Mucilaginibacter paludis DSM 18603: one gene and its partner. The protein of the gene in region 1 interacts with the protein of each later gene in a pairwise test. Links are inferred from orthologs where the notes say so. Each region holds a gene or a part of one and is shown on either strand. Other genes may lie near its edges.

The links.
Region 2: the proteins of topA (region 1) and MUCPA_RS02730 interact in binary tests that used the Escherichia coli proteins (3 or more experiments, as listed by UniProt). The link is inferred for Mucilaginibacter paludis DSM 18603 from one-to-one orthologs.

Annotation. Positions count from the first base shown.
Region 1 is NZ_CM001403.1:6,121,645-6,139,282, forward strand. What follows is about bases 8,444-11,475. They hold topA (type I DNA topoisomerase), read right to left. Parts: upstream 11,144-11,475; coding sequence 8,744-11,143; downstream 8,444-8,743. Other genes in these bases: MUCPA_RS25680 (hypothetical protein), read right to left, coding at 8,444-8,704; mnmA (tRNA 2-thiouridine(34) synthase MnmA), read right to left, coding at 11,251-11,475. In the rest of the region: pbpC (penicillin-binding protein 1C), read right to left, coding at 1-1,509; MUCPA_RS36410 (CPBP family intramembrane glutamic endopeptidase), read right to left, coding at 1,588-2,451; MUCPA_RS25675 (alpha-2-macroglobulin family protein), read right to left, coding at 2,600-8,209; more of MUCPA_RS25680, read right to left, coding at 8,300-8,443; more of mnmA, read right to left, coding at 11,476-12,339; MUCPA_RS25695 (TIGR04282 family arsenosugar biosynthesis glycosyltransferase), read right to left, coding at 12,495-13,097; MUCPA_RS25700 (hypothetical protein), read left to right, coding at 13,818-14,228; MUCPA_RS25705 (5' nucleotidase, NT5C type), read left to right, coding at 14,243-14,794; MUCPA_RS25710 (hypothetical protein), read right to left, coding at 14,825-15,055; MUCPA_RS25715 (DUF6438 domain-containing protein), read left to right, coding at 15,258-16,349; MUCPA_RS25720 (aspartate kinase), read left to right, coding at 16,505-17,638. UniProt on the Escherichia coli protein: Releases the supercoiling and torsional tension of DNA, which is introduced during the DNA replication and transcription, by transiently cleaving and rejoining one strand of the DNA duplex.
Region 2 is NZ_CM001403.1:648,999-658,623, reverse strand. What follows is about bases 6,454-9,421. They hold MUCPA_RS02730 (IMPACT family protein), read left to right. Parts: upstream 6,454-7,614; coding sequence 7,615-8,229; downstream 8,230-9,421. Other genes in these bases: mgtE (magnesium transporter), read left to right, coding at 8,325-9,421; ribD (bifunctional diaminohydroxyphosphoribosylaminopyrimidine deaminase/5-amino-6-(5-phosphoribosylamino)uracil reductase RibD), read left to right, coding at 6,573-7,625; prmC (peptide chain release factor N(5)-glutamine methyltransferase), read right to left, coding at 6,454-6,537. Outside these bases: MUCPA_RS37420 (fatty acid desaturase), read left to right, coding at 1-192; MUCPA_RS37415 (HAD family hydrolase), read left to right, coding at 229-858; MUCPA_RS02765 (LysR substrate-binding domain-containing protein), read left to right, coding at 902-1,795; MUCPA_RS02760 (YeiH family protein), read left to right, coding at 1,877-2,854; MUCPA_RS02755 (glycosyltransferase family 8 protein), read right to left, coding at 2,851-3,741; MUCPA_RS02750 (Crp/Fnr family transcriptional regulator), read left to right, coding at 4,025-4,618; MUCPA_RS02745 (quinone oxidoreductase family protein), read left to right, coding at 4,680-5,651; more of prmC, read right to left, coding at 5,680-6,453; more of mgtE, read left to right, coding at 9,422-9,625.

The DNA of each region.
Region 1 (17,638 bases):
GAAGGTATAGTATATCGATGCAGCATCCATCAAGCCGTCTTTTTCCAGCACGGGTTTCGGCATTATGGTTTGCGTGTAACAGGGGTTATGAAAATCGTTGGCATTATATAAACCTTTATAGCGGCTATAATGGTTTAAAACCCTTGCCATATCCGCGTAAGCGCCGCTTAGTTCCCAGAGGTTGTTTTCGCCGCCGCCTAAAATGAGCGATAGGCCGTAAAAATCGGCAGGCTGCTTTAACGTGGTGATACCCATCCGGCGCAAAAAGGCATGGAAACGTTCGTATTTATATTGTTGCAACATCCTGACGGCGGGCACATTGAGCGACCGCGCCAGGGCTTTAGCAGCCGGGACGGCACCATCGTAGTTTAAATCAAAATTTTCGGGATGGTAGCCTGCAATCTGCGTTGGTATATCAGGGATGAGGCTATTGGGCAGCAGTAAGCCATCGTGCAGCATAGATGCGTAAAGCAAAGGCTTTAGCGTACTCCCCGGGCTTCGCGGCGCGCTGATCACGTCGACATTGCTTTGCAGTTCAGGGTCGCTGGTATGGAAGATATTGCCTACATAAGCCAGCGCCTGGCCGCTTTCTACATCTAATACAATGGCTGCCGCGTTGCGAATATCGTTGGCCTTAAGCACCCGGTGATGTTTTTCTAAAATATCAGTTACGTTTTGTTGCAAGGCCGAACTAATGGATGTTTTAATCCGTGTGCTGCTTTGCCTGTCGGCATGGTAATCGTTTTTAACCCGGTCGAGGAGGTGAGGGGCAAACTGGGGGAGGGGCATCGGCCTGTCGGGCACAGGTTCCAGTTTAGCTAACGATGCGGTTGTAGCATCGATGATATGTTGCCGGTACAAACGGTCTAACAGTAAATTGCGTTTTTTGAGCAGGATAAGCCGGTTTTTACCGGGATGAACCAATGATGGCGAATTAGGCAATACGGCCAGTGCTGCCATTTCGCCCCACGACAGTTTACCCGGATCGCGGCCAAAGTACCTCCACGAGGCGGCATCTAAGCCTACTACGTTGCTGCCAAAGGGCGCGTTACTGGTATACAAGGCCAATATCTCCGCCTTGGAATGGGTGAGTTCCAGCCGCATGGCCCTGATCACTTCCAGCAGCTTTTGCCACACTGTACGATTGTTGCGTGTAGCCAGCCTGATTACCTGCATGGTTAAAGTACTGCCGCCGCTCACTACATGCCCTGAGCGGATGTTTTGCCTGATTGCCCTGCCCAAAGCTAAGGCATCAAAACCCGGATGATGCTCAAAGCGTTTGTCTTCAAAGGCGATGATGCAGGCCTTAAATTTATCCGGAACATTGGGGTTATAAGGGAAGCGCCATTGCCCGTCGGCTGCTATGGAGGCACCTAATAGCTGGCCCTGGTTATCGTCGATAACGAATGAGGTTGGGGAGTTGAAGAGGTGGCGCGGAAGGCAGAACCAGAAGGCTAATAGTATGATTACTACAAACGATATGAGTATAATTTTCTTTTTGGTTCTCATTTTTTGATGCCACAGCTACTAAATGGAAATGTTTGTCGGGTGGTTGCTTTTCTCGCTTCGTCGATTATTATCTACTCATCACACTTTGCCAAGTGCGGCTTCTTCATCTCCTAATGTTGGATTGTATTCAAAATATTTTTCTAAAAACATCCAGCCACCTATCGCAATGGCAGCGCAAATAACAAACAACGCGATGTATACCGGAGTACTTACCAATTGGTTTAGCGAGTCGGTGTTTTTGAAGGCCGAGCTAAGTAATATTGAAAATAGGTTGTTCGCAAAATGAATCAACATGCCTGGAATAATAGAGTTGGTTTTCCAGTACATCCATCCCATCAATAAGCCACCCAAAAATGCAGGTATGGCCTGCCACGGATTTAAATGAACTAAGCCGAAAATGGCAGCCGATACAATGATTGCCTTTTGTGGTGAATAGTTTTTGAGCAAACCATTTAAGATAATCCCCCTGAAAAGAATTTCCTCCAAAATAGGGGCAGCCACAATACCCATGATTATTGTAAACAGGTTTGGGTCACTGAGCTCGGCAAATATCTTTTTCCATTTATCAGACATTGGCCATAAAATATTTATTGGAGCTGTTAATACTGGCATGGTTAATACCATTACTACACCAACTACTATTGGTATCAGCGCCACTTTGTTCAATTTTATTTTATAACTTATTCCTTCAAACTGTTTTATCTTTTTTAAACCAACGCCTATTACACCCAAAATTGCGGCGCTATAACTTAGCAATGTTATTAATGAGCTTGTTGACTTATCGGGATGGTCTGTAGTTTTTATTATAATTAAAGGTATGGCTGTAACAACTGAAAACAGTAAAAAGTACAAGCCCAATCCCATGGACTGTTTAATGTTGGGATAATTAACCTGTTCAGCCAGGCATGGTTCAATATCTTTTACTTCTTCATCAATTAGCATGTACGTATATTTTATTCTTTCAATGCCAAAACTTTAAAATCGTTAATAAGGCAGAGGAAGGAAGTATCAAGCGAAAAAGAAAATATCTGAAGCTATAGTTCAATCCCACTTTATAACTGTTCAACCTACCAACTTTCCAACGAGATCCCTACTTCAGCACCTCAACCCATTGCCCTTTTGCCAAGGCGCTGATGGAAGTATTGTACATAGCTTCGCAATAAGCTGGCGGTTGATAAAACCTGCCTAAGTAAGCGGCGTTCAGCATCACAAAATAAGTTGCCTCTTTGCCTTCAGTCAAACTGAAATAGGTATTTACCCGGTCGTCGCGAATGTCACGGTAATCGGATGGTGACGATTTAAAAGCTTCGTCGTTGTTCATCATCCGGGTATTGAGGATCTCCCAGCCCGAAGGGAAGATCTGCGAAAGCGCCATGTTATCATAACGGCCCCGTTTGCCCGGATTTTTGATATTAACCTGGGCCACAAAATCTGTCCCCTGTTTTATTTTTGAAGGATCGGTAGGTATGCCGTTTAACGTAAAATAGCTGATGCACATCTGCAATACATCGGGGTTATCGATGGGGGGCACGTCCTCACCTGTAACAGGCTGCCCTTGTTGGATGAGCCTCAGGTACAGTTTGTTCTTCCCATTGTTTTGAAGGGTAACCTTACCCGATTGCGCTTTAACCGGCAGCGACCAGAGATACGAACCTGAATTAACACTGGCCTTAGCGCCGTTTACCTGGTAGTTGAACAACAACTTGCTTCCCGATGCATTTTTACCGCAGTACTCGGCAATGGCTACCAAGCTGTAGGCGGTGGTTTGGGTACTGTACCAGCTATCCTGAGATAAGCGTGCGGCAACCGTACGCAATAAACCGGAGGCTTGGGCGCGCTGGCCCAGCAGGGTTAAGGTTTCCAATATCATGGCTTCGTCGCGCAGGTCGGAGCCGTAGGTGCCAAACAGCGTATAGTAGGGCTTGATGGTAGTGAGCAGGTTGGAGATCATCCTTAAACCCACTTCGGGCTGCCCGGCCAGTTTGTAAGCTGCCGCGAGCCTCCATTTAGCCTCCAGGCTGATGTAAGGGAACTCTTTAAGCCTGTTCATGGCGCCTAACTCAGGCGCATGGGCCAAAGCCAGCAGGTAAAGCCGATAGGATTGTACCAGGTCGGCACCATAAAAGCTGCGCGAATCCGGCGCCCATGATAGGGCCTTTTGCCGCTGATAGTTTTTCCAGTGTTCAATAAATCCGGCAGGCAAAGCATACCCGGCAGCTTGCGCGGCCAACATAAAATGACCGGCATAGTTAGTTCCCCATTCGTCCGCTTCGGCTCCATCGGGCCAGTAACTCAAGCCTCCGCCTGTTACCTGGAAGCCGTTAAGCTTGTTAATCCCGGCCTTAATATTGCGGTCGGTAATGGCTTTTTGGTAGGATGACAGATCTGTTAACTGGTTTAAATAGAGCTGTGGAAATACTGCCGATGTGGTTTGCTCCACGCATCCGTGCGGATATTCTATCAGGTAGCTTAAGCGTTTGGCCAGGTTTAACGCAGGTATGTTGGAAGCCTCAAGTGTGGCTTTATTGGTTCCGGCCATGCCGATGGCCGCGTACGGAACGCTCCATGAGTCACCGGGTGCCAGTTCCTTATCCAAAATTTTTGTAATAGCAGGGTTGGGGTTGCGCACATTCAGTTCCACATCATAGGTAGCTTTTTCGTTTCCGCTTTGCGCGATGATCTTTACTTTACCCACACCGATAAAGTTTTTAACATCCAGATCAAACGTAACCATCTGTTCGCCCGGTTTGGCAAAGGTGATGGTTTGGCGGTTGTTTGCGGTTGTGAGATTGCTGAACGCATTCGATTGTATCTGTAAGGTAACCATTTTTACGTTGTTCTCCATAGCAAAAACCGTAACAGGCAGCTGCACCTTCTCTGATGGACCTAACACGCGGGGCAGGGTAGCCAATATCATTAACGGCTTTTTAACCGCTACGGCCTTATCGGCAAAACCGTAACCGCCCTGGTGGCCGGCAATAACCATCGCTTTAACCGAGCCGATGTATTGCGGCAGGGTAAAGGCATGCGTTTGTTTTTCGCCGGCGTTTAAATGGTAGGGCCCCATAAATTTAACTACAGGCTTAAACCGGTTTACCGATACATTTTTGTTGGTTGAACGGCCTCCGGCATCACCGCCTATACTGAGTATCCGTTCCAGATCGCCGCCAAAGGCGCCAATTACATAGTCAAACAGATCCCAGGTTTTTACGCCCAGCGCCTCGCGGGCGTAAAATGATTCGTGCGGATCGGGCGTTTTATAATTGGTAATGTCCAGCAAGCCCTCGTCAACAATGGCTACGGTATAGGTCATCTCCTTGCCCGAAGCCTCGGACACCGTAATGGCCGACCGTGTTTCCGGCCGGATTTTATCGGGCATGGTAATTACCGGCTTCAATATCGTAGCCGGGTTTTCTACCAGCAGCGGTATAGCGCCATACATGCGGATGGGCAGGTCGTTCACCGTTTGCGAGTGCGGCTGTAGCAGCGTTACATTCACAAAAACGTTCGGCGCCATCGTTTCGTCAACCTTAAAGTGATATTGCGTTTCGCCTTTTTCGGTGTTGATCCAATCGGTTTTTAACACCCGAGTGCCGTTTTCAAAGCTGATTAAGGCCCGGCCATTGGCCATAGTGGGTATGGTTAACACGGCTTCTTCGCCCACCTTATAGTTGGGTTTATCGGCAGTGAACGATAGCATAGCAGCTTCCGTAGGGTTATCCTGCTGCAGGCGCTGCGCGTAGTTCGGCCAGTCGATATAAATAATTTTGCCGGTGGTATGGCCTGTTTGTTCATCCTTAACCCTCACCAGGTACCGGCCCCATTCCGGCTGATTGATCTGCATTCCCCATTTACCGCGTCCGTTGTTCAGGGTAACAGTTTCGGTTTTAATCAGCTTATTGTATTTATCCTGGGTAAAGTTGCTCATCTGGTCGCCGGTATTATCCCACCACCAGCGCCATTGTATTTTATAAAGTTCTACTTGTACGGTACGCCTGCCTTGTATCAGGTTGCCCTTGGTGTCCACATCGGCAATATCAAAAGTGTGTAATTGCCCGGTATACAGCATCCCCGTAAGGGCATTCCCTTTTTCTGCCTTAATACCCACATAGCCCGGGTATACGTTATAAGGCATGCTCACCTGGTTAATGCTGAAATTGCCGCCAGGTTCAAAAACCTTCACCATAAAATTGGCTCGCAACTGGCCCGGTGCTTGTTTTTCTACATTGATATCGGCATCAACAGATGTATTGCCTTCGGCATCTAAACGGCCGTCAAACACATTTTGCACCTGGGTGTTGAAGGCCAGGGTAGGGTCGTCAAAATCGTAATCGTCAAAGTTTTTAAAGGCTGTTTTTTGCGAAGTAAGGTAAGCGTCAACCTTGGCCTTTAAGTTTTGGGCTATGCCGCCAAACAGCCATTTGGCATTTAAAGTGCCTTTGGTGTTACTGCCTTTGGTTAGCTCGGTTTGGTTGCCAAAGCTCAGGTTGAGCTTTAAGCGGTTAGGCATAATGGTCTCTATCTTGATATTCTTCTCAAACGTAGCGCCGCCAACTTTAATCTTAACCGTCCAGTTGCCGGTAACATCGGATGTTTGAGTGGCTAAATGGAAGCTGTAAAAACCATCAACCGATTTGGTTTGCGTAGCCGTGGTATACAACTGGCCCATCGGGTTGTAAAAATTCATTTCTACGGGGTGGTCTGGCGGCAGCTTGTTCTGCTTATCTTCCAAAATAAACGATACATAAATACTATCGCCCGGCCTCCAAACGCCACGCTCGCCATAAATAAAGCCCTTGATGCCGCTTTGAACCTGCTCGCCGCCCACATTAAAACGGGTGAGGGGTAATGAGCTGCCGTCGTCCAGTTTTAAATAGCCCCGCTCATCGCCATGTTTGGCAACTAATAAGTACGGTTTCCGTTTGATGTCGAATTTGGCCAGTCCGTAAGCATCGGATGTTGCTTTGGCTATAACCTGTTTCTGGTAATCCAGCAGGTTAAGCTCAATGCCCGACAGGGGTTTGGCTGTTAAAATATCGGTAGCGATAACCACCATGCTGTTATCGGTGCCGCGTTTGGCAATTAAACCGATGTTTGAGGCGATGATATTGCGGATGGCCCATTTCTCTTTAGTGAAGTATGACTCGGTGCAAGGGTTATCGCGGTCGCTCCAGTTATAGCCTATCGGATGGTAGCTGTCGTAGCGCGACCAAAAGCTATCGTCCTCGTCACTTAACGACGAATTGCCGCTGCCTTCATAGTAATCACCCTCATAACCTTCTTCGTCATCGCCGGTATTGGTTTTAACCGGGCCGCCGCCCTTGCAGCTGTATAGCGAATAATCTTTACGGAAACCGATAATTACCCGGTATATTGCTCCCGGCTCGGTGCGGAGCAGCTTATCGATATCCAACATAAACCGCGTTTTTTTGTTGAGGTTAACGGATTTATCGCCGTCCAGCCTGATTGTTTTTTGCACAATGGGCTTGCCTACGCGCCTCAGCTCATTGTCGCCGTTAATATCATTGGTTTGGAAGTATTGCGGTACATTGTCTTCGTAGATCTTGATGATGCTTACATCAACCGCATTGAGGTTAACGGCCTCAAAAGGCATCATCAGTTTGCCCGAACTTGGTAATATTACGCCCTTGCCGGGGATGGTTACTGCCGGGAGTTTGTTTTCAAAAAACACATTGGCAGTATAATTCTTTTTTATTTTTTGGTGGGATATGTTTTCAACGCCCTGGTTTACAAATGAAGTATAATTGCCATCCAGCCGCTCAGAAGCGTAAACCTTTACCGTACTCCCTTCAATGGTATAAGCAGGTTCGGTGGTGTTGCTGATACCTATCAGGCCGTTCAGCTCCTGCCCAACCATGATAGCGTCAGAAAACTGGACCAGCACATATTGTTCCTGATCCTGCACGGCGCGGATATTGAGCACCCTGAAATCGCCTATGGCGGGTATCTCAAATTGTTGCGAGCCTTTTTTATCCACATTGAGGGCGTTGCCATCCCATGTTACCGTTACCGGGTTAACCCCGTTGGACAATCTTGTCAGTTTACCTATCGTAAAGGTATGGGTATGCGTATAGGGGTTATGCTGCCAGCTGATGTGTACATCCGAAGCAAAATTGACGCTGATCAGTTTTTCAATTTTTTCATCTTTCTCAGCATCTGAGGTTTGGATGGCACCTTCCAGTTTCATTTGGGTGGTTGAGGTGCGGGTAGCGGTTTGCAAACCGTTAAAAGTAACCGTAAAATCGGGTTTAATGGTTTGAAAGGTAAACTCAAACTTTTGGTAGTGAGCGGGCACATCAATCACTTTACCTAACTTAAACGATGCGTTGTACTGCTTATCCGCGTCGAGCGCTTTCTCAGGCTTAAATTCTATTGTGCGGGCATCAACCCAGTAGGCCTTGCCCTTAACAGAGGGCGAGAGCTCAAAAATGCCGTTAGGCAGGGCCTCGTTTTGTACGTGTGTACCCTGCACCTGGTTGGCCAGGCGGATACGGATGCTGCTTTCTTTAGAGATGATACCCGAGGTATACGATTCGATATACTTGCTGAAGGAGGAATCTACAGTGGTTATGCCCTTATGGTGCTGCAGGGAATAAGCTACTAAGCCAACTAAAACCAGTAATAAAATGGCAGGCAGAATGCTCGCTTTGCTAAAAAGAGAGCTTTTAGGTAGTTGCATGGAGGCGATGATTTTATGATGAAAATTATAAAAATAATATCATAAAGTACTTCGCCTGAAAAAATATTTATTGAGGCGTTTTTTGCGGAATTAAAGAATCATTACTCCCGGTTTATTAAGTACCGGAAGCTTGATGAAATTAGAGTCGATAATGCTTTCGGGAAGGAAAATAAATTTTTTATCGTAGATGTTTTTGCCGATGTAATAGCTGAGCCAGTACTCGTTATTGAGGCCAAAAGTTTCTTCGTCAATAGGTTCTATCAATACAAAGGCCTTGCTTTCAACCTTAGGGAACATGTGGCGCAGAACGGATGTTTTTACGGGCTCCCCATTTTTCTCCCCATATCCTTTGGAGGTGATCAGCACATTTTCAATAGGCTCATTTTTAAGATTGATGAGGTATACATACCAAATTTTAGTTTCAATATTTTCGCGCTCCAGCGCTACTGCAATGGCAATATCTACAACTCTGTTTTCGGGCAAATCTTTTTTCATAACTCAATAAAACAGGGCGTTATGGCAACCCTTATCACACTATTTTTTTACCGCTTTGGCTTTTGCTTTTTTTGCAGGCGCTGCTTTAGCCGGAGCAGCCTTTTTAGCACCAAACTTTCCGCCTTTTTTAGGTTCTTTTTCGGCAATGGCGGCTAAGGCTTTGCAATCCTCAAAAGTAAGGGTTAAAGGGTCCTTATCCTTGGGGATTTTAAGATTTAGCTTTTCAAACTCAATATATGGGCCCCATCGGCCGTTCAGTATTTTTACTTCCGGGTTTTCATCAAATACCTTGATGAGCTTTTCGGCATCTTTTTTGCGTTTTTCTTGTATAATTTCTATAGCCTGCTCTTCCAGCACATCCAAAGGATCAATCCCTTTAGGCAGCGAGTAAAATGAGCTGTTATGGCGTATGTATGGGCCAAATTTGCCTATGGCTACCGTCATGTCCTTATCTTCAAAAAAGCCTACTTTTTTGGGTAGTTTAAACAGTTCCATGGCCTCGTCCAGCGTAATGGTTTCCATCATCTGGCCGGTGCGTAAACTGGCATAAACCGGTTTTTCCTGCGGTTCGGTTTCTTCTTTGTTTTCGCTTTCGCCTATTTGCACAAATGGACCGTAGCGGCCAATACGTACAGATACTTTTTTACCCGTTTTAGGATCGATACCCAAATCGCGGCCACCGTTTGCTCTGTCGGCATTTTTTGTAGTGGTTTCTACTTCTTCATGAAATGGGGTATAGAACGAGCGGATCATCTCTGTCCATTCTTTTAATCCCTGTGCAATTTCGTCAAATTGTTTTTCAACGCTGGCGGTAAAGTTAAAATCAACAATGCCGTTAAAATGCTGCACCAAAAAGTCGTTAACTACGGCACCAATATCGGTAGGGAAAAGTTTGGCGCGTTCAACGCCTGTATTTTCAGTTTTTTCTTCTTTTTTTATCTGTCCGTCGGCCAAAGTAAGCACACGGAAATTGCGGGGCTTGCCGTCGCGGTCTTCCTTAACCACATAGCCGCGGTTTTGGATGGTAGAAATGGTAGGAGCGTAGGTTGACGGACGACCGATACCCAATTCTTCCAGCTTTTTAACCAGGCTGGCCTCGGTATACCTTGCCGCCGCACGAGAGAAACGCTCGGTAGCGGTCATTTCGCGCAAGGCTAATAACTGGCCTTTAGTTAATGGAGGTAAAATAGCGTTGTCTCCATCCTCAGAAACTTCTTCTTCCTCGTCGACAGATTCCAGGTAAACCTTCAAAAATCCGTCGAACTTCATCACCTCGCCATTGGCAACTAAATCTTCACTCCGGGTAGATATGCTGATTTTGGCTACTGTTTTCTCAAACTGAGCTTCACTCATTTGCGATGCGATAGCCCGCTTCCAGATCAACTCATATAAACGCTTTTCCGATGGATCGCCGTCGGTAGTATGGTTCTCAAAAAATGTTGGCCTGATGGCTTCGTGAGCTTCCTGCGCCCCGGCAGATTTGGTTTTATATTTACGTAACTGATGATATTTTTCGCCGTAGGCGGATACGATCTGTTTTTCGGCAGCCTGTAATGCGGTATCAGAAAGGTTTACCGAATCGGTACGCATATAGGTTATCTTACCATACTCGTACAGTTTTTGCGCTACCGACATGGTGCGCGAAACCGAAAATCCTAATTTACGGCTGGCTTCCTGTTGTAGTGTTGATGTGGTAAAGGGGGCTGCGGGGCTTCTTTTGGCCGGTTTGGTTTCCAGGCTCTTTACATTAAATGCCGCTGATATGCAATCTGTTAAAAACTTTTCGGCATCTTCCTGCTTGCTGAAGCGCTCGGGCAATTCCGCTTTAAAGGAATCTCTCCCTTTGCCAAAAAGGGCTATGATGCGGAAAGCCGCTTCCGCTTTAAATTTATTGATCTCGCGCTCGCGGTCAACAATTAACCTCACGGCTACCGATTGTACCCGACCAGCCGAAAGTGATGGTTTTACTTTTTTCCATAAAACTGGCGAGAGTTCAAAACCAACCAACCTATCAAGCACGCGGCGTGCTTGCTGGGCGTTTACTAAATTATAATCTATTTTACGTGGGTTCTCGATAGCTTTTGTAATTGCCGATTTGGTAATTTCGTGGAAAACAATGCGTTTGGTGGTTGCATCCTTTAATCCGAGTGTATCAAATAAATGCCATGATATGGCTTCTCCCTCGCGGTCCTCATCGGACGCGAGCCATACCATTTCGGCCTCCTTAGCTAATTTTTTTAATTCGCTTACTATCTGCTTCTTATCAGCCGGAACCTCGTATTTCTGTTCAAAGTTATTCTTAATATCTATGGCATCTTCCGATTTAACCAAATCGCGGATATGGCCGTAGCTCGACTTAACGGTAAAGTCTTTGCCAAGGTACCCTTCAATGGTTTTGGCTTTCGCCGGAGACTCAACTATGAGTAAATTTTTAGCCATTTAACAAGTTTTTTCTGCAAATAAAGCATAAAGTAAGTGAAACACAAACTTTAGTTTTGGTACGATAAAAGAAATTACAGCTTATTTTAAAGCTATCCGGATGCTGCTCAGATTAAAAATCCGCCGCCTAAAAGGTCGTCACCCTCGTAAAATACAGCAGACTGCCCCGGCGCAATGCCCGAAACGGAATGATGAAAATCAACCTTCATGTGCTCGCCAATTTGTACAATATTGCTAAGCATGCCGGCGTCTTTGTATCTTATTTTAGTGGTGGCCTCAATAGGCTCGGTAATGGTTTCGTATTTAATCAGGTTAAGGTTGCGTACCCAGGCTTCGCGGCGTTCCAAATCTTCGGCGGTGCCCAAAACAACGGTATTGCTTTCCGGAAGGATCTGCGTAACAAACATAGGTTGCCCTAAAGCTATCCCAAGGCCTTTACGCTGGCCAATAGTATAAAACGGATAGCCCTGATGTTTGCCTACTACGGTGCCGTCGGTTAATACATAGTTGCCGCCTGATACGCGTTCTTCCAGGTCGCCCACCTTGTGGCGTAAAAACGAGCGGTAATCATTATCAGGCACAAAACAAATCTCGTAGCTTTCGCTTTTATTAGCCAACTCAAGCTGCCCCATATCTTTAGCCATCTGCCTGATCTCTGCTTTGGCGAAACTACCTAAAGGGAACCTGGTACGCGCCAGGTTGCGTTGCGATACCCCCCACAATACGTAAGATTGATCTTTGTTTTGATCGAGGCCTTTAGATATGACGTAACGGCCATTATCGTGCTGGCGGATGTTGGCATAATGCCCTGTAGCTATAAACTCGCAGTCCAGCTTATCGGCACGCTTTAAAAGCGCTTCCCATTTAATGTGCGTATTGCAAAGTACACAAGGATTGGGTGTGCGGCCGGCCAAATATTCGTCAACAAAATTATCAATTACAAAATCGCCAAACTCGCTGCGGATATCAAGGATGTAATGAGGGAAGCCGTAACCCACTGCCAGCGCACGGGCATCGTTAATACTATCCAGGCTACAGCAGCCGGTTTCTTTAGTGTTTGTGCCAGATGAGGCATAGTCCCACGTTTTCATGGTAAGGCCTATTACCTCATAACCCTGCTCGTGCAGCATTACTGCCGCTACCGAACTATCAACCCCGCCACTCATGGCCACTAAAATTCTACCGTGCTTGCTCATTGTTTTTGTGGCTGCAAAAATAGGCATTAAATCAATCAAATAAACTATGCCTTAGTCAGTTTAAGGTAAAGAGTATAATGCACTGGAATGTGTATTGTTGTTAATTGTGGCTTAACTATCGGTTAAATAGTGCGGTGTGTCAATTTTTATGAATTTTATATAATCAATAATTTAAGGTTATCGTCTAAGTCGTCAACGGTAGCTATATCCGCTAATTCAGGCAATATAAAGCAGGTTTTATTTAAATGCTCAATGCATCTTAAAGCTTCGTGCATTAATTGGGCAGTACCCCAGCCAATAATTCTAAATAGTTCTGGACAGAATGCCGTTAAACCCATTAAATAAAAGCCACCGTCTTTAGTAGGTCCCAATACACAGTCAAAATGGTCAAGTTGCCTAAATGCCAGCCTGATAATCCTTTCGTCCAGTTCGAGGCAATCGCTGCCTATCATAACAATGTGCTCATAGCCCATTTTAAATATCTGTTTAAAAGCAGTATTTATCCGGCTTGCCATTACCTTGCCTGACTGTGTTTTTTTATGATAGACACTGTTAGGCCACGAGTCGTTTGTATCGGCCTCTCTATCATAATATAAAAATTTATCGGTACTTAATGATTGGGTTATTTGTTGCGTGTGCGCAAGCATCTGCCGGTATACTTGTAAAGCGTTGTTATCACCAACCGATTGGGCAAGCCGCTTTTTAACCCTGCCCAGGTCGGGATTTTTTATGAAAATAATGATGGCGCTTTTTTTCATGATGTTTTTGATAGTTAGCTAAATATACCACTATGTACGCCATGACACCTACTATTTTAATTAAAAATTAATTTTGTAAAACAACCGTGTTTAATAGTCGGCTGAACTTGAAAAAGTATCATCATAGTTTGCGCAACGAAATCAACTAATCAGAAAAGATTTAGCCTGTAAACCGGTATTGAAAAAAAGGTGTTCGATGTACACTTTGCTTTTTTAAGCAGAAAATATTCATTTAAACTGAAATTTCGAGGTTTTTTAGGTGTAATTTAACTTTTAGTATAATAAAAAAAAACCTGTTTTATTACAAAGTTCCTATTGAAAAAAGCAAACTCTTAATTAGCAAATAATGTAAATAGCATGTTAGTCAAAAATTAACAAAAGTGTTCAAGGGCTATTGCAAAAAACTTATATTCTATAGATTTGGTTAATCCCTTTAAGAAAATGAAGACTTTATCTAAACAACTAACATTTGAACAAAAGTTACAAGGTTTCATCATAGCGATCATCGGCATAGCCGCAATAGTGAACTATTTAATCTAACCAATTATAAACCTAAAGTAACCTTAAGGGTGACTATCGGCCTGATAGTCACCCTTTTAATTTAATCATCTTTTTGTTTTCCGGAGATGGTCCAATGGATATCTTAACGTAGCCTGCGTCAATCATACATCTTTGCTTTCTGCCTCTTACATCTTGCTTCTCTTTTATTAGTTTTGTTCTATGCATAAGCGCTTCTTTATCATTTATTCGGTGTTACTAATTGTAGCCACATCGGCATGTAACCGGGTGATAAAGCCCGACATGCTGATTGGTAAATGGAATTACGTTAAGGTTGAAAACCCGTATTCGCCCAATCCGCCGGATACAGTGTCGGCCCGGGAACTTGCCGAAAAGTCGCCATATATCGAGCTAACATCCAACGGGAAGCTGGTGATGATGTGGGGCGGCAAGTTACTATCTTCTGGCACTTATCAATTGGATAAGGATAACATCATCTACACAGAACATCTGGCCAATGAACAAACCCGGAAGATTTTGTTTTGGATAAAGGCAATTGACGAAAATGAAATTGTTTTTGAGACCAAGGAGGATGATATTGTAAGAGTAAGGGCAAAAAAAGACAAAAAATAAGCTATACCTGATTGATGAAAGCTAAAAGAAAATCGATTGCCATAGATATGGACAACGTAATTGCAGATATTGAAGAGCAGGCCATCATCTGGTACGAACGTGATTTTGGGGTGAGGATAAAGCGTGAGGCCATGCATGGCATACCAGAAGCTGATGCCTTCCCTAATAAACAGGCGGTTTATAATTATGTACACGCTCCAGGATTTTTCCGGACCGCGCCTGTGGTGCCGGGTGCCGTTGAGGCCTTACAAAAACTAATGATCAATTTTGAAGTGTACATCGTATCCGCAGCAATGGAATTTCCGCTGTCGCTGTATGAAAAGCGCGAATGGCTTAGCGAGCATTTTTCCTTTATCAGCTGGCGAAATATTGTTTTTTGTGGTGATAAGAGCGTGATTGATACCGATTACCTGATCGATGACCATCCTAAGAATCTTGATTTCTGTCGCGGTAAGGCCATTATGTTTACTGCGGGGCATAACCGTAACCATCATCAACACACGCGGGTAAATAACTGGGCGGAAGCCGCTACTTTAATGGAGCAGGAATTAAGTATACAGGGTTAACGGAGATGAAATAAATTAAGCACTCCGTTGTTAACTGACTTTAATAGCATATTGATCGCTTACCGATTGATTGATGAAGGTAGTTAAACCCCTCCCTTTTTCGGCAAGGGCTTTCATTTGTTCAATGTTTTCTTCCCCGGCGCTCTGGTAGGTATAGAGGTACACGGTGCCGTCTAAAAATTTAACTTTGATTCGGTCTTCGCCAATCTCATAAGCCAATACGCCAGAATTTACGGTACTTTTATAGCGTTGCATACTCATTTTTGATAAGTTGTAATTGATGAAGGTCTGTGTTTTTCTAAATCAAAATTTGGGTAAATTAGCATTTAGAAAATTTAAGATTAAAATTGTTTTACAAATTAACCATTAAACGCAATTTTTCTATGAAAATTTTATTTTAATAATAAAAAAGGCAGTTGCTTATAATTGATGGTGTTTATCTTTGGTATGATTATATTAGCATATGTTAGTTCGTTTTTTGCTAAGTTTTATTTTATCAGCGATCCTGTTTTCGTGCAAACCCAATTATCAGGAACAAATTTTAGGTGAATGGAAATATGTTGGATTGGGATTTAAAGAAAATGGAATAGAAAGGGACTATAATTCGGAATACAAATCTTTCAAATATAGTAGCTATCAATTTTTTAGAAATGATAGCTGCGAAGAACGTTCACCAGCGTCGGTCTCACGTGGTTTTTATGATTTTAATACCCGGTATAAAGTTGATGGTGATAACCTACGTATTTTTAGTTTAAATGAATGGCGGCGGATGACGATTTTAAGAATGAGCGGCGATACGATGCTTATCGAAAGTCCGGATTTTAAAAAAAATAATCTTTACTATAAATATGTTCGTCAACACTATGTAGACGATCCAAGCCTCAAGTTCGATCAGATAATGGTTTCTTATGGCGCCTGGAGCACCCGAAGTGAATTGTCAATTGATAAATATGGCAGGGTTACCTATTGTCATAACTCATTGAGGCAAGATTACTATTTAACGTCGAAAATTTCTGAGAACGCATTTGCTAAAATTGAACTGGCTTTTGCTAAGGCGAATTTTTTGCAACTAAAAGATCGTTATGAAGATAGTAGCAGTGATAACCTCTCTGTCGAAATAAGTTTAGTAAAGGATGGTAAAATATTAAAAACGACTTATGATATTGATGTGTCCGGTCCGGCAGAATTAATGTGGGCTTACACTCCTTTGTTGGCGATGAAAGGGTACCTCAAAATGGATACTTTGCATCATAATTCAATGTTCAATCATTTCTTTAAATCATTTGCAAATGCTTCCGGTATCCACCGCTTAAGAAGTACAGAAAGCTTTTACTTGTGGAACCTGTTATGGAAAGGTAATAAAGTATCAAAACAGTTTAGCAAAAAATATGATGTGAAATTTGATGGTGACAGTAAAATATTAAATATAGAAACCGATGGGCGGTTATATCGATTTAACATGGAAAACGGGACTAAATATACATACGATATTGGATTTAACTTTATTGAGAGAAATTCAGATAAGATGAAATTTGAAGACAAAACTTCTAATTGATTTGTTAGCGGTTCTTCAATTGTAAAATTTCGACATTGTTTTATTAACTGGCCTCAACTTAATTTATTCTATTCACCATAAATTTATAACTGCAAAATCTTATTTTTAACCCCTCAATACGCATATATAAGTTCATATAGCAAACAAGATTCAAAATGAAAGTTTTAAAATTTGGCGGAACATCCGTTGGCAGCCCCGAACGGATGAAAAAACTGCTGGATATCATAAACCCCGCCGAGCGGCAAATTGTGGTGCTATCCGCTGTTTCGGGCACAACCAATAACCTGGTAGAGATTGGACAAGCTTATCTTGCCGGTGAAAAGGTTAAGGCATCTGCCTTGATAGCTAACTTGAAAACCAAATACGAAAAATTTATACAAGAGCTGTTTGCAAAACCCGAGTACCTGGATGCGGGAAAGGAAGTGATAGACTATCATTTTGGCTTGTTAAGCAACCTGGCTAACGAGGAGTTTACCACCATAGAAGATAAAATTATCCTCGCCCAGGGCGAGTTGTTGAGCACCACGCTTTATTATGTTTATTTACAAGAGATTGGTGTGCCCTCGGTTTTATTACCAGCCCTCGATTTTATGAAAACCGATGAGGATGGCGAACCGGTAATTGATTACATGGCAGAGCATATCGCGCCCCTGTTGGATCAATATCCCGATAACAAGCTTTTTATTACCCAAGGTTATATCTGTCGTAATTCGTTCGGAGAAATTGATAACCTGCGCCGTGGCGGCAGTGATTATACCGCATCCCTGATAGGCGCTGCCATCAGGAGCGAAGAGGTGCAGATATGGACCGATATTGACGGCATGCACAACAATGACCCGCGCATTGTAAAGGGTACTAAACCCATCTCGCACCTGTCGTTTGACGAGGCAGCCGAACTGGCCTACTTCGGTGCTAAAATTTTGCATCCGCAAAGTGTTTTTCCGGCGCAAAAGTATAAAATACCGGTGCGGTTGTTAAATACCATGGAACCATCCGCTCCCGGTACCTTAATTAGTGCCAGCAGCGACCGCAGCGAAATCAAATCTATCGCTGCCAAGGATAACATAACGGCTATCAAGATTCATTCGAGCAGGATGCTGTTAGCATACGGGTTTTTACGCCGTGTTTTTGAGGTTTTTGAACGATATAAAACGCCAATAGACATGATTACCACCTCGGAAGTGGCGGTATCGGTTACCATTGATGATACTACCTTTTTGGGCGATATCACCCGTGAGCTCAATGTATTCGGATCGGTGGAGATCGACGTTAATCAAACTATCGTTTGC
Region 2 (9,625 bases), 5.5 Mb from region 1 along the record:
AAGCTACCGCAGATAAAAAAAGTAGCTGGTGAGCATTATGAAACTTTGGGTTACCATACATCTTATACAGTTTTACTTTTTCAATTTTTATTTAACAGAGACCTTTCACTTTTCTCGCGCACTAAACGCTCAAATCGGGGTGGTAAATTAAAGGCTTCGCCGGTAACAGCAACCGAAGAGGTGGTACTTTAAGTAACCTGATTTGTTTTTATTGCAGACTAAAACCTTATGACTCATATTAAGAATATCATTTTCGATTACGGGAACGTTATATTCACCATCGATTTTGCAATTGCCCAAAAGGCCTGGGCTGATTTAGGGGTTGCCAACGTAGAGCAATTTTTTGGACATCGCGAACAGGATGAAGTTTTCAACGCTTTTGATAAGGGCGAAATTAGTGCCGATGAGTTTAGAAAACAGATCCGCATCAAGGCCGGCAACGCTAATCTAACCGACGAGCAGATTAACCATGCCTGGAACTCCATGTTGTTGGGGATCCCCGAAGGCAACCACGAACTTCTGCTTAAACTGAAGGATAAATACCGCACATTTTTGTTGAGTAACATCAATGCCATCCATTATGATTATATTATGGATTATCTGAAGCGCGAATTTGGTTTTGATGGGAACGACCATTTATTCGAGAAGGTGTATTACTCGCATTTAATGGGTAAGCGCAAGCCCAACGCTGATATTTTTGAACAGATATTGCAGGAGAATAACCTGAAGCCCGAAGAAACACTTTTTATAGACGATAGCCCTCAACACCTGGCCACTGCCGAAAAATTAGGTATGCAGGTTTTTTTAATGAAGGCTCCGGATACTATACAGGCTTTTATTGCGCGCGAAAATCTTTAATGATGCATGGTCAATTGACTTGGCGGTTATTTAAGCACTGGCAATGATGTTTGATTTTAGACTGAAAGTGTTTTATACCGTAGCCAAAAGGTTGAATTTTACCAGGGCCGCTGCCGAACTATTCATCACCCAGCCCGCTGTAACCAAACATATTCGCGAGTTGGAGGCTCACTTTAAATGTTCGCTGTTTGAGCGAAGCGGCAATAAAAAAATTACGCTGACAGCTGCCGGGGAAACTTTGTTAGTGCATGCTGAACAACTGTTTGGCGTGTATCGCGAGATGGAATATGATATGAATCTGCTAACGCAGAGCCACGGAGGACAGTTGCGCATAGGGGCAAGCACTACCGTTGCACAATATGTAATTCCGCCGGTGCTGGCTAAGTTTCATCAAAAGTTTAAAAATGTACAGGTTAATTTAATTAGCGGCAATACCGAGGATATTGAGCAGGCACTGCTTCGTAAAGAAATTGAACTGGGGATAGTAGAGGGAATGTCTCATCACCCGCAAATTAAATACGAGGAATTTTTAGAAGACGAGATCGTACTGATCAGCAATAGTCAAAATAAAGCTATCCAAAAACAAACCATAAAACCGGAAGAGTTAAAAAATTATGCTTTACTGCTGCGCGAACCGGGTTCGGGTACATTGGAAGTGATCTTACATGCTTTAAAACCCCACGGCGTTAAATTAGCCGACCTGCAAATTGAAATGCAGCTGGGGAGTACCGAAAGTATTAAATCTTATTTAATCAATAGTAATTGCCTGGCTCTGATATCTATACACGCCATTATCCCCGAGCTAAAAAATAACCAGTTCAAAGTAATTGATATCAAAGGGCTTACCATCAGCCGCTCATTCAGTTTTATACAAACGCATGGCCATCCCGGGGCGTTAGCCGAATTGTTTATACGTTTTGCTAAATCCATAACTTAAAGTTATTGAAGATTGTTTTTTGTAATGAAAATAATGCTGTTTATTGATTGATCTTTGAGTGTCAATAAACAGAAGGCCATCATGAATACCATCAGCAACGCCAATACAGCCAATCGCCAGCTTTTTCTAAACCGCAGCATCACCACCCGTCAGCTTATTTTTATCATAGCGGTTGTACTTTGTTTAACGCCTTATATTTCCCCTCCGGTTGGCTTATTAATGGGGTTGGTTATTGCCCAATTTGTGGGGCATCCATGGTTGCACGTCAACCATAAAGCCACCCATATTTTACTGCAGGCATCGGTTATCGGTTTAGGCTTCGGCATGAATGTAAATACAGCGCTGCAGGCGGGCAGGCAAGGCCTTTTGTTTACCATAGTATCTATCGCAATTACCTTGTTACTGGGTTATATCATGGGTAAATGGCTCAAAAATGATGTTAAAACCTCCTACCTGATAGCCACAGGTACCGCAATATGTGGGGGCAGCGCCATTGCGGCTATAGCGCCGGTTATTAAAGCCGAAGAAAAACAAATTTCGGTAGCTTTAGGCACCGTATTTATCCTTAATTCTGTCGCCTTGTTTGCGTTTCCGTTGATAGGGCACTATTTGCACTTATCGCAAACCCAGTTTGGTTTGTGGTGCGCCATAGCCATTCACGATACCAGCTCGGTTGTTGGCGCAGCCGGTAAATATGGTGCCCACGCGCTCGAAGTGGCTACTACAGTTAAACTCGCAAGGGCATTATGGATTATCCCGGTGGCATTGGTTTCTACGCTTATCTTTAAAAATCAATCCCGGGCTATCCGCATCCCTTATTTTATTTTAGTGTTTGTTATCGCCATGGTTTTGAATACCTACCTGGCGCCTGTTAAAATCATCAGCCCTTACCTGGTGGCTATGGCTAAGGCAGGTTTAACCTTAACGCTTTTTTTAATTGGTGCAGGCTTATCCCGTAATGTATTAATGGCCGTTGGCTTAAAGCCTTTTTTACAAGGCGTAGTATTATGGGTAGCCATTTCGGCCACGGCTTTGTGGGCGGTTATTAATTTAGCTTAAAACTTCTTTTTAATTTTTGCCCAAATGTTGTGGAGCTTTTTAAAATAGCGGTTTAACTCGCCAATGGGTTTAGCGTTTCGCCACTCGGTTTGCTTAACGTATTGGTAAAAACGGTTTTTATAGTTTTGATTGTATTCGTACGAAGTATAGAACGGCTTACGGGAGATAAAGTGAACCAGGTAGGGGTGATCCAGATCGCCGGAGGCAAAATAGTTCCATCGCGGATCGAGTTCCAACCATTGGTTGGCTAATACTACGTTAAAGCCGTATTGATCTGGGTAGTTTGCAAACTTAATGTTGTCATTAATACAATCAATCACTTTTACGGCCAGGTTTTTCTCGGCCCATTTTTGGGTGTTGATGAGTAGCAGTCCGGTGTTAAAATATTTGGTATCGGGCGCAAATCCCAGCTCTTTATAATTCATAATACCACCCCACGAGTTGTCAAAAGTAAGTAAACGCGGATCCTGAACGGCTCCAATTATTTTGTCGCCTAAATCCTGGTCGTATAATTTGCTTACATCCTCCAGTACAATCATATCAACATCCAAAAACAAGGCCTTGGTAGTTTCTTTCGGAACGATGTATTGTATAAACAACCGCAGGTAAATGGTAACCGGGTAGGAGGTACGGTCAAGCGGGAGCTTAACACCTGCCGGAATGGTATCTTCCATCCTGATCCAGGTGATACTGAACATGGCAGGATCAACAGAAGTCTGTATTTTTTTCTGGCTGCTTTTTTTAACGCCGTCCGCAATTACGTATACTGCTATCTTTTCGCCGCTTTTATGGTTGCACTCGATAGATTTTAATAAGGCGGCAAGCATAATAACATAATGCTCGTCGGTAACAACAACTATCGGGATTACGTTTGATGATGATTTCATTGTATAAGTTTAATTTGCGGCGAAACAGCGTTTAAGTGCCCCGTACGGAGAGCTAAAATGCAAATTAAAATTAAAAAATCAGAGCCAAATCATCATAAGGTTTAACATACTGCTTAACTTAGGTTTCAATATGCTGTAGCTACGGTACATGATGGGCGTTGTGTTTAACTATATCTAAACACAGGTATGGCTAACCAGGCATTTAATTAATTTTGATAAGCTTTTTTTATTGGGCTTCGGTTCAATACTAAGCACTTTTACTTATAATTGTTAATATTGTTCAATGCTTTTTCACTTTAAAGATAAGTTTCCGCAGTTAAACCCGTACTGGGATAAATACCTGGAGTTTCAAAAGAAAGTTGAGGTACCCGCCAAAACGGTTTTACTGGAGGAGGGGAAAACAGCTGCGCATTACATATTTATAGAAAAGGGCTGCATCCGTTTGGCATTTAACAATAATGGCAACGATAAAACGGTGCAGTTTTTTTTTGAAAAGGAAGGCCTTACCTCGTTCGAAAGCTTTTTGAAAAATACCCCCAGCTTGTTTACCATCGAAACTATTGAACCATCGGTGCTTTACCTGCTGCCTAAAATATACGTTAAGCAGCTGATGGATGAATTAAGCCGCGAACCTGAATTTTTAAATATCATTTTAGAGGTTTCCGCCGAAAGGCAACTGCACTACATGCACGAATTTGTTTCCTTTATCAGGGATACGCCGGAGCAGCGCTATCAAAATTTATTAAAGGATAGGCCACACATCGTAAAGCGCGTGCCGCAGCATTACATTGCCTCGTACCTGGGCATAACCCGGGTTCACTTAAGCCGCATCAAAAGCGCCCTTGCCCGTAAATCTTCCCCAAAAAACATTCGGTAACATTTGTTATCGCTGGCCCTTGCCATCTCATCTAAATTTGTATCAACAAAAGCAGAAAAAGATGAAAGCAGCAGTAATGTATCAAAAAGGTGAGCTCCCTCAATATGTAGATTTTGCCGAACCGGCACCTCAAAACGACGACGAGATTTTGGTAACCATAAAAGCCGTTGCCATGAAGCATTTTGATAGGGGCAGGGCCACGGGTAAACATTATTCCATCGATGCGCCAAAACAAAACGGGCGGGTAATAGGAGGGGATGCCGTTTGTACGCTTAATGATGGTACAAGGGTATATGCCATAGGCGCCAGTGGTACCATGGCGCAAAAAGCCACCATTGAAAAAGACAGGATGGTGAAATTGCCCGAAGGGATAAGCGATGCCACGGCTGCCGCTTTAGCAAACGCCGTAATAGGTGCGGCAATGGCATTGAAATTTAAGGCAGATATCCAACCTGGCGATGTGGTATTAATTAACGGGGCAACGGGCTTTACCGGCAGGGTAGCCGTACAAATAGCTAAACATTACGGGGCCAGCAAGGTAATAGCAACCGGCAGAAATGAGCAATCGCTTCAAGACTTGTTGAGCTTAGGCGCTGATGAGGTGATTTCGGTTAAACAAGCCGACGATCAATTTATAGCACAAGTAAAGGCAGCGCACCAAAACAGTCCGGTTGATGTGATTATAGATTACCTGTGGGGCCACACTGCCGAGATGCTCTTGGCCAGTTTAATGGGCAAAGGCTCGTTCACCCACAAAACACGATTTGTTTCGGTAGGGAGCATGACGGGTGATTTGATCCAGCTTTCTGCCGCTAACCTGCGCAGTGTTGATCTGCAATTAACCGGATCGGGCTTAGGGTGCTGGTCGAAAGCGCAGGTGCGCCAGCTTTTTGCTGAGATATTGCCGGAGATGTTTCAACTGGCCGCCGATGGCAAGCTCAAGGTAGAAACAATTGAAGTGAAGTTAGAAGATATAGCCCAGCTTTGGGATCTGCAAGTGCCGGACGGGCAACGTTTAGTTGTAACCATTTGATGCGAAGCATTGTTGCCCTGCCAATAAGCTAAGCCTTTTGCGCTTTAATCATGCGGTCTTTACCTCGCATATCCTGTCTTAATTCTATGTTTTTCAGGTTTTTATCCTGTAATAGATCAATCATTTGTTGGCCCAGGTTTTCGTTAATCTCAAAAAACAAAAGGCCGTTGCTTGTAAGGTGCTGCAGGGCAAAATCGGCAATGGCCCTGTAAAATACCAGCGGATCGTGATCGCTAACAAATAAAGCCAGGTGTGGCTCATTGTTTAAAACGTTAACGTGCATGTGGGCTTTTTCGCGCTCGGTAACGTAGGGCGGGTTGCTCACCAGGATGGAGTATTGCGGAAAAGATATTTCGACCGGATTTAAAATATCGGCTTCTATGAAAGCCACATCAACCCCATTTAAGGTGGCATTTTGCTTGGCTGTTTGCAAGGCCGCAGGCGATATATCAATGGCCGATACTTCAGCATCCGGAAGGTGTTTCTTTAGCTTTACCGGTATACAACCACTCCCGGTGCCAATATCTAAGATAGCCTCCTGCTGATGCCGTTCTTGCGCCGCCTGGATGATCCACTCTACCAGTTCTTCCGTTTCGGGGCGGGGAATGAGTACTGAAGGATTGACCTGGAAATTTAAACCATAAAATTCGGTATGGCCTAAAATGTATTGAAGCGGGATACCTGTTTGTAATTGATTGGCTATATCCGTTAATTTTTCTGCTTGCGGCGTGGTGATTTCGTTACCGGTAAAAGCCCTCAGCTGCGCTTTTGATAAGCCGGTTACATCGCTCACAGCAAGGTATTTAATCGAATCTATCTCGGGTTTATCATATAGCAAATGGAGTTTTTCGTCAAAGCTCATCAACACATCAAGGATAGTTTTCATTCTGCAAAGAAACATAAAAGCATACCTTTGCAAAAATGGTTCATCATAATAAATACATGCTGCGTTGCCTGGAGTTGGCTAAGCTGGGCTTGGGTTCTGTTAGTCCGAACCCCATGGTAGGTGCCGTGATTGTTCATCAGGGCCGTATTATCGGCGAGGGTTATCATCAGCGCTATGGCGAGGCTCATGCCGAAGTAAATGCTGTAAACAATGTAATTAATCGGTTTGATGATGCGGCTCAACTGCTTTCGGAATCAGTTATTTATGTATCCCTGGAGCCCTGCGCGCATTATGGAAAAACACCGCCCTGTGCCGATTTAATTATTAAGCACCAGATACCCGAAGTGGTGGTGGGCTGCCGCGATCCGTTTGACCAGGTGAATGGAAAAGGAATTGAAAAGCTACAGGCAGCGGGCGTTAAGGTTACGGTAGGTGTTTTGGAAAAGGAATGCCTGGATCTCAATAAGCGCTTTTTTACACGGATACTAAAGCACCGCCCGTATATTATTTTGAAGTGGGCACAAACCGAAGATTGTTTTTTCGCTCCTGCGGATCAGAGCCAGCTATGGATTACCGGCGAGGAATCGCGTAAGCTGGTACACCAATGGCGGGGCGAGGAGGATGCCATTTTAGTAGGGAAGAACACCGCCGCGATAGATAACCCGCAATTGAATGTGCGCTACGGGCCGGGTAAATCGCCTAAACGGATCGTGATCGACAGACGGCTTGAGTTATCCAAAGAGCTTTATCTGTTTGATCAGACTGTGGAGACCTTTGTTTTTAACGAAGTTAAAACGGAATTTGATGGCAAGGTAAAGTATATATCGCTCGAAGACTTTAACTATTATGTGCCTCAATATATTCTCTACCAATTGTATCTGCAGGATATTCAATCGGTTATTATAGAGGGAGGGGCTACAACGCTGGCACATTTTATAAAAGATGGCTTATGGGACGAAGCCCGGATATTTACCGGCGCCATAACTTTAAAAAAAGGCATACAAGCACCTCAAATTAAGGGCGATGTGGTATCAGAGGATAGGGTAGGCAACGATGTTTTAAAAATAATAAGGCCCTATGTTGTTTGAAGATACCTACCTCACCATCACCGAAGTGGGCGAAGGCGTTTTTCGTGATCGCGGTAGTAAGTTTATGGCCTTTGCTTATCCCATCCGGTCGGAGCAGGATCTTAAACCTATCGTGGCGCGTTTAAAAAGCGAACACCCTAAAGCCAACCATCACTGCTGGGCGTTCAGGCTGAGCCCAGACCGCTCGGTGTTCAGGATCAATGATGACGGAGAGCCTTCGGGCACCGCCGGAAGGCCTATTTTAAATACTTTATTATCGCATAACCTCACCAATATAGCCATTGTAGTAGTTAGGTATTTTGGCGGCACCTTGTTGGGTGTTCCGGGTTTAATTAACGCCTATAAAGCCGCTGCCGAAGAAGCGTTGAAGGCGGTAAAGGTGACAGAAAAAACTGTAAATGATATTTATACCATCTCATTTAACTATCTGCAAATGAATGATGTAATGCGATTGATTAAAAATGAAAATTTAACTATTTCGCATCAGCAATTTGATACCGATTGCCAAATGCAGCTCGAGGTACGGAAGAGCCAGGTAGAGCGGGTAATGGGCCAGCTTAATCACATTACCGGTGTTAAGGCGAAGTGGTTGTCAACTATATAGCTTAACTCGTTAATTCAAAGGGTGTTTCGGTACGGGGTGGCTTATTCACCTTTTATTCCTCATTTTGGGCTTATTTTCCGTATTTTTAGAGCGGTATGCAATCCTTTGAAATTAATAAAGAAGACCTGCTGCGCATTACAACCGCGCTTGATGGAACTGATGAAGAGCTGAAAACGGTTCTGGAGGATTATCATGCCTCGGAAATTGCCATTATTTTTGAAAAATTAGACCAGGAGGCGCGCGAACGCATTATCAATGTTTTGCCGGTTGATATCGCTTCCGAGGTAATTTCAGAAATGGATGAGGAGCATCATCCGGAGGATATCCTTTTTAACCTCGCGCCCGAAAAACGATCTGAGATTGTAGAAGAATTAGATTATGACGATGCTACCGACTTAATATCGCAGTTAGAAGAGCATGAGCAGCATGAGATATTAAAAGATATTGATCATGAGGATGCCAACGAGATCAGAAGTTTATTAAGCTACGAGGAAGATACTGCCGGGGGCTTGATGAATACCGACGTGATTCAGGTTAACCTGAACATGGATAAAAAGGACGCCCTGGAAGAGATTATCCGCCAATCCGAAGAGATGGAGGATTTTTACACCATTTATGTGGTTGACGACCGGGAGATTTTAAAGGGTATTATATCCGTTAAAGACTTGATTAAGGCTAAGGCCGATGCCACCGTGGCAGACCTGGTAAAAACGGATTATGTGTACGTAAAAGCCGACCTTGACCAGGAAGACGTAGCCAAATTGATCTCGCAATACAACTTAGCCAGTATCCCGGTAGTGGATGATAATATGCGGCTTTTGGGCCGGATTACCGTTGATGATATCATCGACGTAATGGAGGAAGAGAATACCGAAGATATTTTAAAAATATCCGGCGTATCCGAAGATGAGGAATTGAGCGGTAACTGGCAGGATGCCGTAAAAAGCCGTTTGCCCTGGTTGATCATCAATTTAGGCACTGCATTTTTAGCTGCCTCCATCATCCGTGGCTTTGATTCAACCGTAGCCAAATTATCCATCATATCAGCCTACATGACTATCATAGCCGGTATGGGCGGTAACGCTGCTACCCAAGCTTTGGCGGTAACTGTAAGACGTATCTCGCTGAATGACCTGAACGATAAGCAGGCTTATGATACCGTTTTAAAAGAGTTTTTAGTTGGTTTGATCAACGGTGCCTCCAACGGGATTATCGTGTTTTGCGTGGCCTTATTTTACGATGCTAACCCTATGCTGGGCTTGGTTTTATTTTTAGCCATGACCGGCAACTTAATTATAGCAGGTTTAACAGGTGCATCTATCCCTTTGTTATTGAAAAGGGTAGGGATTGATCCCGCAGTCGCCTCATCCATTATTATCACCACTTTTACAGATTG